Regions from separate parts of the Lactobacillus sp. UMNPBX17 genome, predicted to be linked through region 1. Evidence: a T-box and tRNA genes for the amino acid it is inferred to sense, from the RefSeq annotation. Region 1 holds a T-box; the other holds one or more tRNA genes.

What was found. The T-box of region 1 lies ahead of leuS (leucine--tRNA ligase). A T-box ahead of a tRNA ligase gene usually reads a tRNA of that ligase, here a tRNA-Leu.
Region 2: it encodes a tRNA-Leu, which carries the amino acid that the T-box ahead of leuS (leucine--tRNA ligase) is inferred to sense. The anticodon was not compared.

The regions. Positions count from the first base shown of each region.
Region 1 covers NZ_PCYT01000051.1:3,768-10,041, forward strand. The annotation lists gene CP368_RS07685 (polysaccharide biosynthesis protein) at 1-264, opposite strand, end outside; gene leuS (leucine--tRNA ligase) at 358-2,772, opposite strand; T-box leader at 2,813-3,005, opposite strand; gene CP368_RS07695 (phosphatase PAP2 family protein) at 3,062-3,724, shown strand; gene CP368_RS07700 (polyprenyl synthetase family protein) at 3,861-4,841, shown strand; gene CP368_RS07705 (MDR family MFS transporter) at 4,881-6,274, opposite strand, start outside.
Region 2 covers NZ_PCYT01000005.1:19,563-25,836, reverse strand. The annotation lists gene ligA (NAD-dependent DNA ligase LigA) at 1-802, opposite strand, end outside; gene pcrA (DNA helicase PcrA) at 843-3,089, opposite strand; gene CP368_RS01785 (glycoside hydrolase family 73 protein) at 3,176-3,823, opposite strand; tRNA gene CP368_RS01780 (tRNA-Leu) at 3,908-3,995, opposite strand; gene CP368_RS01775 (SprT family protein) at 4,061-4,531, opposite strand; gene CP368_RS01770 (glycosyltransferase family 32 protein) at 4,519-5,217, opposite strand; gene CP368_RS01765 (oligosaccharide flippase family protein) at 5,220-6,274, opposite strand, start outside.

The sequences.
Region 1 (6,274 bases):
TAAGGCATTATACTTAGCCACCTGTTTGGCAATCGCTCCCGGAATTCCGGCCGTCGAAATTAGAATAAATATCGTATAAATATTATAACTTCGCGCAGTTAAGGCATTGGCAATATTCCCATAGTCACCCATCCAGGCATACCAAGGAATAATATACAACGCACCTAAGATTCTAGAAGCAATCGACCCAAAGGTCATCCAGGCAGAGCCCTTTAAAAATGTGCTTTGTGTATCTTTGCTATCTAAATTATTTTCTTCTTCCATCAATTTTTCCTAATAAAAAGTATTAACTAATTAATTGTCACTCAATTTGCTTCATAAAGCTCAACTTCATAAAGCTTTTAGGAAAAACTTAACTTATTTAGCAACGATATTAACAATCTTGTTAGGTACAACGATAACCTTCTTAACGTCCTTACCTTCCAAGAATTTTTGTACGTGTGGTAAAGCCATAGCTTCTTTTTGAACAGCATCACGATCTGCATCCTTAGCTGCTTGGAACTTACCACGAAGCTTACCGTTAACTTGAACCATAATTTCCACAGTTGATTCAACTAACTTAGCTGGATCATAAGTTGGCCACTTAGCATAAGTAATTGATTCATCATGACCAAATACTTGCCAGATTTCTTCCATCATGTGTGGAGCAACTGGAGCCAAAAGCTTAACAAATCCTTCTGCGTATTCACGTGGAATACTCTTAGCCTTTTGCGCAGCATTGATGAAGACCATCATTTGAGAAATAGCGGTGTTGAAGTGAAGAGCGTCAAAGTCTTCAGTAACCTTCTTAACAGTTTCTGCATAAACCTTGTCGAGTTCACCATCGTTTTTATCCACAATTCTTTCTTGTGGAATTGCCTTAAGGTCAAGGTCGTTAACAAACAAACGCCATACACGATCTAAGAACTTCTTAGTTGATGCTGGACCATTGTCATCCCAGTCAATTGAAGCATCAAGTGGTCCCATGAACATTTCGTACATTCTAAGTGAATCTGCACCGTATTCATCGATCACTTCATCTGGGTTAACTACGTTACCCTTTGACTTAGACATCTTTTCGTGGTTCTTCAAGATTAAGCCTTGGTTGTACAAACGTTGGAATGGTTCCTTGGTTGGAACAACACCCAAGTCGTAAAGAACCTTGTGCCAGAATCTAGCGTAAAGAAGGTGACGAACTGCATGTTCTGCACCACCGATGTAAAGGTCAACTGGAAGCCATTGCTTCAATAAGTCGTAATCAGCTAATTCTTTATCATTGTGTGGATCAACATAACGTAAGTAGTACCAACTTGAACCAGCCCAGTTAGGCATAGTGTTGGTTTCACGCTTACCTTTTCGACCATTTTCATCAACTACGTTTACCCAGTCAGTTAAGTTAGCTAATGGACTTTCTGGAGTACCGGATGGCTTGATATCAGTTGCATGTGGTAAACGAAGTGGAAGTTGATCCTCTGGAACAAGTGAAGTAGTACCGTCTTCCCAGTGGATAACTGGAATTGGTTCACCCCAGTAACGTTGACGACTGAAGTCCCAGTCACGAAGCTTGTAGTTAACTTTCTTTTCACCGCAGTTGTGTTCTTCAAGCCAGTCAACCATCTTCTTCTTGGCATCCTTGATGTCCAAACCATTCAAGAATTCTGAGTTAATGTGTGGACCATCTTCAGTGAAGGCAGCCTTAGATAAGTTGCCACCTTCAAGTACTTGATTAATTGGCAAATCAAACTTTTTAGCAAAATCATAGTCACGATCATCGTGAGCTGGAACTGCCATAACCGCACCAGTACCGTAACTTGCCAATACGTAATCTGAAATCCAAATCGGAACTTCCTTGCCATTAACTGGGTTAATTGCGTAAGCACCAGTAAATACACCAGTCTTGTCCTTGTTCAAGTCAGTTCTTTCAAGGTCTGATTTTGATTCAATCTTCTTGATGTAGGCATTAACTTCGTCTCTGTGTGCATCAGTAGTAATTTCTTGTACCAACTTGTTTTCTGGAGCAAGAACAGTATATGAACAACCGAATAAAGTATCAGGACGAGTAGTAAAGATATCGAAGGTCTTGTCGCTGCCCTTAATCTTGAAGGTTACTTGAGCACCAACTGAACGGCCAATCCAGTTTCTTTGCATTTCCTTAACTGGTTCTGGCCAATCCAAGCCGTCCAAATCTTCAAGCAAACGGTCGGCATAAGCAGTCATCTTAAGCATCCATTGACGCATATTACGACGGTATACTGGGTAACCACCACGTTCAGTTTTACCATCAATAACTTCTTCGTTAGCTACAACAGTACCAAGGTCTGGTGACCAGTTAACTGGAACTTCAGCTTCATAAGCAAGGCCCTTCTTATACATTTGTTCAAAGACCCATTGAGTCCACTTGTAGTAGTTAGGATCACTAGTAGTAATTTCACGATCCCAGTCGTATGAAAAGCCTAACTTGTTAAGTTGACGCTTAAAGTTGGCAATATTGTTTTTAGTAACAACTGCTGGATCTTCACCAGTCTTTAAAGCATATTGTTCTGTTGGAAGACCAAATGCATCCCAACCCATTGGGTGAAGCACATTATAGCCTTGTGCACGCTTCATACGTGAGACAATATCGGTTGCAGTATATCCTTCTGGATGACCTACGTGAAGTCCCTTACCAGATGGGAATGGGAACATGTCCAATGCATAATAATTTTTCTTCTTGGGATCTGTACCTGTCTTGAAGGTATCATGCTTTGCCCAATAATCTTGCCATTTCTTTTCGACAACTTTGTGATTATACATATTTTTCCTCTCTAACAAAAAAGTCCTATGATTCTATCAATCATAGGACGAAATAATCGCGGTACCACCTAAGTTCCACATCAAAAATGTGACCCTTAATCGCTCCTTAACGCGGATGGCAACGATAGGTTTCAATACCAGGACAAGTTCACAATTCCATTCTAAGACTTCACAGCAACCAGTCTCTCTCTGAAAAAATATCCTTGTTACTACTTCCTGACCTTTATTTTCTTATAGATAATGATTATAATTTACCACAAATGCTAAAAATTACAAGGGGAGACTTTTTTTGATTAATACAAAAAATCCACCAAGAGATACTCTGGTTCCAGGGATAATCTTTGTGGTCATCTACGCAGCGTGGGCGATGCTTGTTTCATCTGGTTCACCGTTTATCCACAGTTTCGACAATGCAGTCATCAGCATTGTCTGCAATAATAATCCGACAAATGTCGCTTTTGCAAAAACTTTTACCAATTTAGGCAATACCAGCACGATTACGATAGAAACAATTATCTTATTTATTCTTTTAATTACGTTTAAACAATATGCTTATGCTTGGTTCACAGCAGGCGTCATGATCTGTGCCAACGGTTATAACTGGATTATCAAACACGCAGTTGAGCGCCAACGTCCAACCGTTCACCATTTAGTTTATGCCGATGGCTACAGTTTTCCATCAGGTCACTCAGTTGGTAGTGCCGCATTATTTGGAGTTTTAATTATCTTGACAATTTTATTAATTAAAAGCAAATTCTGGAAAACTCTATTAATTATCATTTGGGCGTTGTTCCCGATCTTGATCGGCTACACAAGAATATTCGTCCATGTGCATTATCCATCTGATGTCTTTGGAGGTTGGATTGAAGGAATTACCTTTGTTTTACTTGGTTATTCATTCTTATACCACTTTTACATTGAACCAAAAATGTTAGAAAAATCGCGAAAATAAACAAAAAGACTAGTGAATTTAATTTTCACTAGTTTTTTTGTTGGTTAGATTCACAATCTGCGTAATAATAAGTAATGTAACTATTTGAACAAATCAATTAAACGATAATAATTTTATTAGTTTAAGGAAACGATTTATGAAAAATTTTAAGCCTTGGAAAAAATATCCACTTATTGCTGATGAATTAGCTGAAGTCGATGCTTTGATTCAGCACACCATTCAAACTCCTCATCAGAGTTTACAGACTGCTTTATTAACAATGGCCGACAACGGTGGCAAATATCTGCGCCCCAGCCTTTTATTATTAGCAGCACATGTAGTCGGAAAAGTTAATCAACAAACTATTAATTTAGCTTCATCTATCGAAATTTTGCATATGGCAACTTTGATTCATGATGATATCATCGATGATTCTGATCTGCGTAGAGGCAATATCAGCATTCAAGCAGAGTTTGGCAAAGATGTCGCTGTGTACGCTGGTGATTTATTATTCACCAACTTTTTTGATTTAATGCTGGATACAACTGCAGAACACGAGTATCTGGTGCGCAACGCGCAAACTATGAGCCATATTTTAAATGGAGAACTCGGTCAAATGGCTGAACGCTTTAACTTAGAGCAGACCTTTACGGATTATCTAAACGATATCAAAGGTAAAACCGCCGCCCTCTTCCGTTTAGCAGCTGAAGAAGGTGCACATTTTGCGGGTGGGAATGCCGAAGAAAGTGAAGCTTTAGCCAATTTTGGAGAAAATCTAGGAATCGCATTTCAAATTGTAGATGATTTATTAGACTACACAGGCAGCGACAAACTCAATAAGCCTACTTTAGAAGATTTAGCTACCGGTGTTTATTCCTTGCCACTTTTGCTTGCACTTGATCAGCCCGAGTTAAGACAAAAGCTGTTGCCTATTTTAAATAAAAAACGCGAAATGTCCGTTTCAGATATGCAACTGATTCAAGAAATTCTCGTTAATAGTTCCGTTATTGAGAAAAGTAGGAAACTCGCTCAAGATTATGCCCAAAAAGCGGTTGACTGTTTAGCTATTTTTCCAAATAATAGTGCAACAACATTACTTAAGAAAATGCCGCAACAATTGTTGAAACGCAGCTTTTAAAACAAAAATCCAGACGCATTAAAGATGCATCTGGATTTTTTATTTGGTATTAATTTTTTGATCACGATATGTTCGGTTCAAAACGATGGAAACAATTATCACGATTAATGAAACAAAATATACGGCTTTTAATCCACCCAAAAGAACTTGACGCAACTGTGGAATCGTATTGGCTGCTAGCGTCTTGGCATTTTCCGCAGAAACGATTTTATTCATCATCCCTTGAGTCAATCCAGGGTGCTTAGCTAAACCATGAGCTACCGCCGTATTAAAGGCAATACCGTAGATTGAAATCATCATAGTTTGACCCAAATATTTCATCAAAGTATTAAATGAAGTTGCTACCCCAATGTCAGACTTAGATACTAGCACTTGAGAATGAACCTGAGATGCCGTTGTAATAACCCCAAATGCGGTACCGTTAAAGGCTGCGACAATACAGAATACCCAGAATGGTGTGTAAATTGGTACTAAAAGCAATACCAAATCTGTGATCACCAATACGCCTAACATATAATCATAAGTCCGCTTAATACCCCAGCGGCCAAGCATCCAGCCTAGAATAAACGAACCTACAATCCACATTAAAGAACTTGGTGTAACGGCAAAACCAGCAAGCGAGGCGTTAGTTCCGTTAATTCCCTGCATCCAAGTTGGAATATAGAATTCAAAGCCAATAACTACCCCACAGATAAGTAGAGTAATTAGATTGATTGCCAGGAACTCTCTATTTTTCAGCATTGATAACGGCATTATTGGGTCCTTAGCGCGCTTTTCTGCCTTAAAGAAGGCAATTACCGATACCACAATTAAAAGAGCTAAAATAGCCATTATTGCAATATTGGTGTTTTCGCCAAGATCCTGTAAGAAGAACATCAAAGCTAGCAGTAAAATTACCAACCAAGTTGTACCTTGCAAGTCCAACTTTGATTTGGCATTGTGCTTTGGTTCTTTTAAATAGAAAATAACCAGCAAAAAGGCGATAATTCCGATCGGAACATTAATATAAAAAACCCAGTGCCAAGACAGATGTTGAACAATAAAACCACCTAATAGTGGTGCAATTACTGAGGCTACTCCCCAAAAGCCAGAATTGAGTCCTAACAGTTTTGCCCGTTTTTGCAAAGTATATAAATCCGCAATCAGCGTAATAGCCACCGGTTGAACTGCTCCTGAACCTAATCCTTGAATTGCTCTAAATACAATTAATTCAATCATATTCTGAGCTAAGCCACACAATGACGATCCAATGACAAAGAGTGCAATCCCAAATAAAAAAACTGGCTTTCGCCCAATGCTATCTGCCAGTTTTCCATATAAAGGAGTTGACACAGCCGTCATCAAAAGAAAAATTGATACAACCCAATTCATAATTTCCAATCCATTCAGATCAGAAACTATGGTTGGCATCGCAGTAGAAACAATCGTTCCTT
Region 2 (6,274 bases), on a different contig from region 1:
TAAAATTAAACACTTCATCAAGGTTAGCTAATTTGCGACCTGTTTCATTAGTATGAAAACCTAATTCATGCATGCGTTCAATCGCTTGGTGCTGACTGGTAATCTCGCGCGGTGGATTAACCCATGTATAAATAAAAGTACTTAGTTGACGTTTCTTAGTAACCTTAGGATCAAGCTGACGAAGTGAGCCAGCAGCCGCATTACGTGGATTTGCAAAAACGCTCAAGCCTTCTTCTTCACGCTCTTGGTTTAACTTGGCAAAAGCTTCTTTTCCCATATAACATTCGCCGCGAACCTCAGTAGTTAAAGGTTCTGGTAAAACTTGAGGAATATCCGCAATATAACGTGCATTAGCCGTTACATCTTCACCAACATAACCATTGCCTCGAGTCGATGCACGAACCAATTTACCATCTTGATATTCAAGTGATAAAGATAAGCCATCGATCTTTAATTCGACATTATATTCCACGGGGTGACCAACCAGCTTTTGCATTCGTTGGTCAAATTCCTTAAGTTCTTCCTTAGAAAAAACATCCCCCATTGAAAGCATAGGAATTGGATGGTTAACCTTTGTAAAATCACTATCGATTTCTCCACCTACACGCTGAGTGATTGAATCAGGCGTAACAATTTCAGGGAAAGCTTTTTCTAATTCAAGCAAACGGTTGTAATTTTGATCATAAACATTGTCTTCAACTTCAGGCGCATCTTTAGAGTAATACGCATCGGCCCATTCATCTAGCTGGGTTCTAAGAGAAGCTGCTTCTTTTTTAGCTTCATCAAGAGTAATCTTAGCCATTTTTACCTCCTGATTAAAAATCCTTTTATTTTTATCTTTATTATACCTTCTTAATAGGCGCAAAAGCTGCTAGAAGACGCTTAATTCCTTTATCTGGGAAGGCAATATCTAATTCCATATCTTCCCCTGTGCCATTGACTTTGGTTACAACACCGCGGCCCCAAGCTTTATGTTCAACTTGATCGCCAACACTCCAGCCTTTCTTTTCGGCACCTACAGCACCAGAAGCCTTTTTAGCAGTATAAACTTGGGCACGAGCTCGTTCAGCTTTACGCGCAAATGGTGCAGGTTGTGATTGAAAATTAGATTTAATAAAGCTACTTTGAAGTTGATTGCTTTCTTCTTTTTGCAAATCTTTAGGATCAATTTCATCCAAAAATCTTGAAGGTGGATTATTTTGCATACGACCGTACATCATCCGTGAATATGCATTAGTCAAATAAAGTTCCTTCTTAGCTCTAGTAATTCCTACATAAGCTAAACGGCGCTCTTCTTCAAGTTCATTATCATCCATCATTGCTCGCTGCAATGGGAACAACCCATCTTCCATGCCGACCAAGAAAACAACTGGGAATTCTAGACCTTTAGCAGCATGCAAAGTCATTAAAGCAACTTGATTATCATCTTCATCTAAATCATCCTGATCACTCAATAATGAAACTTCTGCCAAGAAGTCACTCAACGGATTTGATTCATCTTCATCGGGTTCATAATGATCATCAAAACGCTTAGTAACTGATAAGAATTCATCCAAGTTCTCTAATCTAGTTTCAGCTTCAATAGTATTTTCCGCTCTTAAAGCATCAGTATATTCAAAGTCAGACAAGATCTTTTCAGTTAAACCAGTTACGCCATGCGTTTGTGCATAAGCTATTGCATCCCTCAATTTTGTGCCAAAATCGCTTAACTTTTTAGCAGCTCTGGTATTAATTGGACTTTCTGCCACATGATCCATGGCATCCAAGGCATTATAGTGATTTTCATCCGCAAATGCCAACAACTTATCCACAGTCGCTGCACCAATACCACGCTTAGGCACATTGATAATACGATTCATGCTCATTGTATCCGCAGGATTTGCGACCAACTTCAAGTAAGCCATAATGTCCTTAATTTCTTTACGGTCGTAGAATTTGTGACCTCCCACGATTTGATAAGGAATATTTGATTTAACAAAAGCTTCTTCGACTGTACGTGATTGGGCGTTAGTTCGATAAAGAATGGCAAAATCTTTGTAAGTGCGTTTTTTAGCTTCTACTTCTTCCTTAATTTTCGAAATAATGTAGTGGGATTCATCATCACCACTTTGAGCTTGATAATAAGTAACCTTGGCACCCTCGCCTTGATCAGTCCATAAATTCTTTGCCTTACGGTTCTGATTATTTTTAATCACTGAGTTTGCGGCTGATAAGATATGACCAGTTGAACGGTAATTCTGTTCTAGCTTAACAGTTCTAACTCCATCAGTTTTGTAATCTTGCTCAAAATTCATGATGTTTTCCATGTTAGCACCACGCCAGCCATAGATTGACTGATCAGCATCCCCAACTACACAAATATTTTTATATTGTGCAGCTAATGCATGACAGAGTTCATACTGAGCTTGGTTAGTATCCTGATATTCATCTACCAAAATGTAACGGAACTTATTTTGATAATAATGAAGAGTATCTGGATCTTTTTTAAATAAAACCAAAGTCTGCATAATCAAATCGTCAAAGTCCATAATTTGATCACGGCGCAGTCTTCTTTGATATTCTTCATATACCTTAGCTGCCATTTTATCAAAAGGTGAACTAGCACTTGCAGCAAAAGCCTTAGGATCAAGCAAGTCGTTCTTTCCATTAGAAATAGCAGACAAAATTCCACGTGGATCGTACATCTTAGGATTAATGTTCAAATCCTTTTCAATATGTTTTACCAAAGTCAATTGTTCTGCAGAATCCGCAATAGAAAAGTTATGACTATAGCCAATCTTATCAGCGTCTCTACGCAAAATTCGAACACAAAGGGCGTGGAAAGTCGACATCCAAATATTTTGAGCGGCTGGCCCTAGCAATTTTTGTTCACGCTCACGCATTTCATTAGCCGCCTTATTGGTGAAGGTAATGGCTAAAATATTCCATGGTGCAACTTGATTTTCTTCAACTAAGTAGGCTATTCGTCTAGTTAAAACAGAAGTTTTACCAGAACCTGCCCCAGCAACGACCAACAGTGGTCCTTCTGTAGTTTCAACCGCTTTTTTCTGTTGCGGATTCAAACCGGCTAAGATAGATTTTTCGCTCATTATTGTCCCCTTCACAAAAAATAAATTTACTAATGCAACTCGAATATTATACCAAAAAAAGCAGCATTCATTTTGCTGCTTTACTTTTACTTATCATATTTTTCCAAATCAAATTGTTCAATCAAATTAATCAATTTATCCGCATAATCAGGATCGGTAGCGTAGCCATCAGTAACCAAAGCCTTCGCCTGAGTCTTATAGTCTTTAGAAGCTAAGACATGCTTATATTGTTGATGATTCCAAGTCGTTCCATTTTGGAATAGACGCGCATGGGCTCTAATCGATGCCTCATATGAATCATAAATTTGAAAGCGTGCCTTAACAGTGATCCACTTGCCCTTAACATATTCCTTAGTTGTCATCACCGCAGAAGTATTAGGATTAGTTCCCTTCACTCCAAATAAATTATTATATTTTTGTGATAAATCGCTTTGCCCGTAATTACTTTCAAGACAAGCTTGGGCAACAGTAATACTTGGTAATAAATCGTATGATTTATCTACTTCACGGGCAATCGGCCCAATCTTTTTAATAAATGCTTTCTTTTGCCGTAATAATTTTGCGGCTTCTTGTTCACGCTGCAGTTGTGCTTGTCTAATTTGTTCAGATTGAATTGCATATCTTCTGTAGTAATGAAAACCTACATATGCCACTAACAAAATAAACAAAATGATAAACACACGTACAACGGTCTTTACGCTTTTAGGTATCCTTGACTTACGCTTTTTTGCCATAATACTTATTTCCTTTAATTCATTAAGTAAAGTATAACCTATTTTTGTGTAAAAAAAAGAAGTCGCTCACTGCGACTTCTTAATTGGTGCGGGCGAGAAGACTCGAACTTCCACGATCTAAAGCGATCACAAGATCCTTAGTCTTGCGCGTCTGCCATTCCGCCACGCCCGCGGCACATCAACTATAATAGACTAAATCTAAGAGATGTGCAAGGGAAAATTGAAAATAATTTAAATTTATTTATTAGAAACTTTAAAATTTTGCTCTAAACGCAGCTGCCTCTTGCATTTACCGCATCTATACCTTCTAGTATTAATTCGGCGCATACGCGGATAATGCAAGCCGCAATTTTCACAGACATAAATATAATTAAATTTTTTACGCCGACGCAAGCCTATATCGGGTGCATAGCGACTGCCACCTACTTTTTGGAGCAAAATTTTAAAATCACGATCGCGATGATGATAACCACGATGCAATAAATGCAAGTGATAGTGACACAATTCATGCTTAATAATGCCTACCAAATATTCATGATATTGTGGCGCTAAAAAATGCGCATTAATTTCAATATGATGATCATCAAGGTGGTAACGTCCACCTGTTGTCGTCATTCGGCGATTGATTTTTATCTGATGCAAAAATGGTCTATTAAAACATTGCAGAGAAATTTGCTCTATTAAATTTTGTAATTCTACCGAATCCATTTAGCATATCGCCCAGCCTGTTTTGGAGTATTGATATGACGTTTTAAATCCGTTACGATCTTATGCTTAAAAGAATGCTTGCCGTTCATCCAAGTCCCTGTAAAAAGATGGATAGACTTGGAATCTTTGGAAGGATTGCACAATACGCCGTCTGGATAAACATGAATGCCCTCTTTAAGCATTTGTTCTTTATTACCAATTTTTAGACCATATTTATCTATCAAGATGTCAGTAACCGAAATGCTGTTGACTCCTGCCATTTGATTATGAGAATCGAATTCAAAACTGCGATCTTGATAATAATCTAAAATATCTTGCATGAAGGGATGCTTTTTCTCTGCACCAAAAATTGCGGCTGAGAGATAATCTTTGTTCTCAAAGCCAATAAAAGCCTGATCTTTTAACAAAGGAGTTAGATCATCAATTACGCGCACATCGGTATCCAAATAAATACCACCCTGCTCATAAATTGCCCGTGCACGAATATAGTCAGAAACAAAGGCCCATTTTTTAGCCTGATAGGCCTGCTCAATATATTTATTTTCATGCATGTCAAAATTATCTTCATTCCATTCAATGAATTGATAAGCAGGCAGATTTTTCTTCCAGGTCGCAATACATTCTTTAATTATTTTTGACTTAGGATTATGACCTACCCAAACATAATGAATTATTTTTGGTATCATTTTTAACCTCGTTTAAAGAAATTCTTGAGCAGTTTAACAATATCTTCGTTAAAGTCCAACTTAAACAGGAACATCAAGCCCAAATAAATTACGAGCATGATAATTGATTTAACTGCCATATTGAAAAATGCAGATGAAATAAAGTTAGGCATCAGCATCCCTGCAGCTAAGGTAATCAAAGCAATTGCAATATATTTAGGCACATCATGAAAGACATATGTAAATTGATAGCCATCGCGTACTACCCACAGTCTAAGTATCAACACAACAAATTCAGTAATTAAAATGGCGATCATTGCTCCCATCGCACCATATGGACGGTCTAGCACGTAACTTAAAACAATTTCTAAAATCGCTCCAATTACGACCGGAAAAGCATAATCACGGTCCCGACTATTAGCCAGAGCAAACTGATTAGCAAAAACCCCACCGGTTGGAATCATGATAATGGTTAAGGTAAACCAAAACATCAACGGTGTCATTGGAATATATTGATTTCCGAAAAAGAATGGCACGAATTGTTTAGTATTAGCCATAATGATTACTGCAAATAATGTCCCCAACATTACCGTGGCTTCTAGGGACTTCTTCATCACTACCTTTTGTGCTTCTTTTCCTTCACTGGCCATCTTCGGCATGATAACAAGCGAAATACTAGTGATTACGCCTAAGATCATGTTTGAGATTCTTTGCGAATTATCATAAAAAGAAACCTGGGTTGAACTTGAAAAAAGCCCCAAAATTGGTTTATCTAACGATGTATAAATTTGGGTCGCAATCTGCGGAATCATTAGCGTACCAATCGCAATTGCCGTCTTTTTGAACTTATAAAAATGAGCGACTGGCTTGCCTACATAACGGTGAATGTCAAACCAAAAGACAAAGGACCCAAGCATAGTCGAAACCGACATGATTAACAAATACTTCCACAAGTCTGCTGGTGATTTTACCCATAATAAGATCAATACAACGCTGACTAGTTTTACACAAGTATTTTTCAAAACAACTCGGCCGAAGTCGGCTAACCCTTGGAAGAACCATGAGATATCCACTTGTG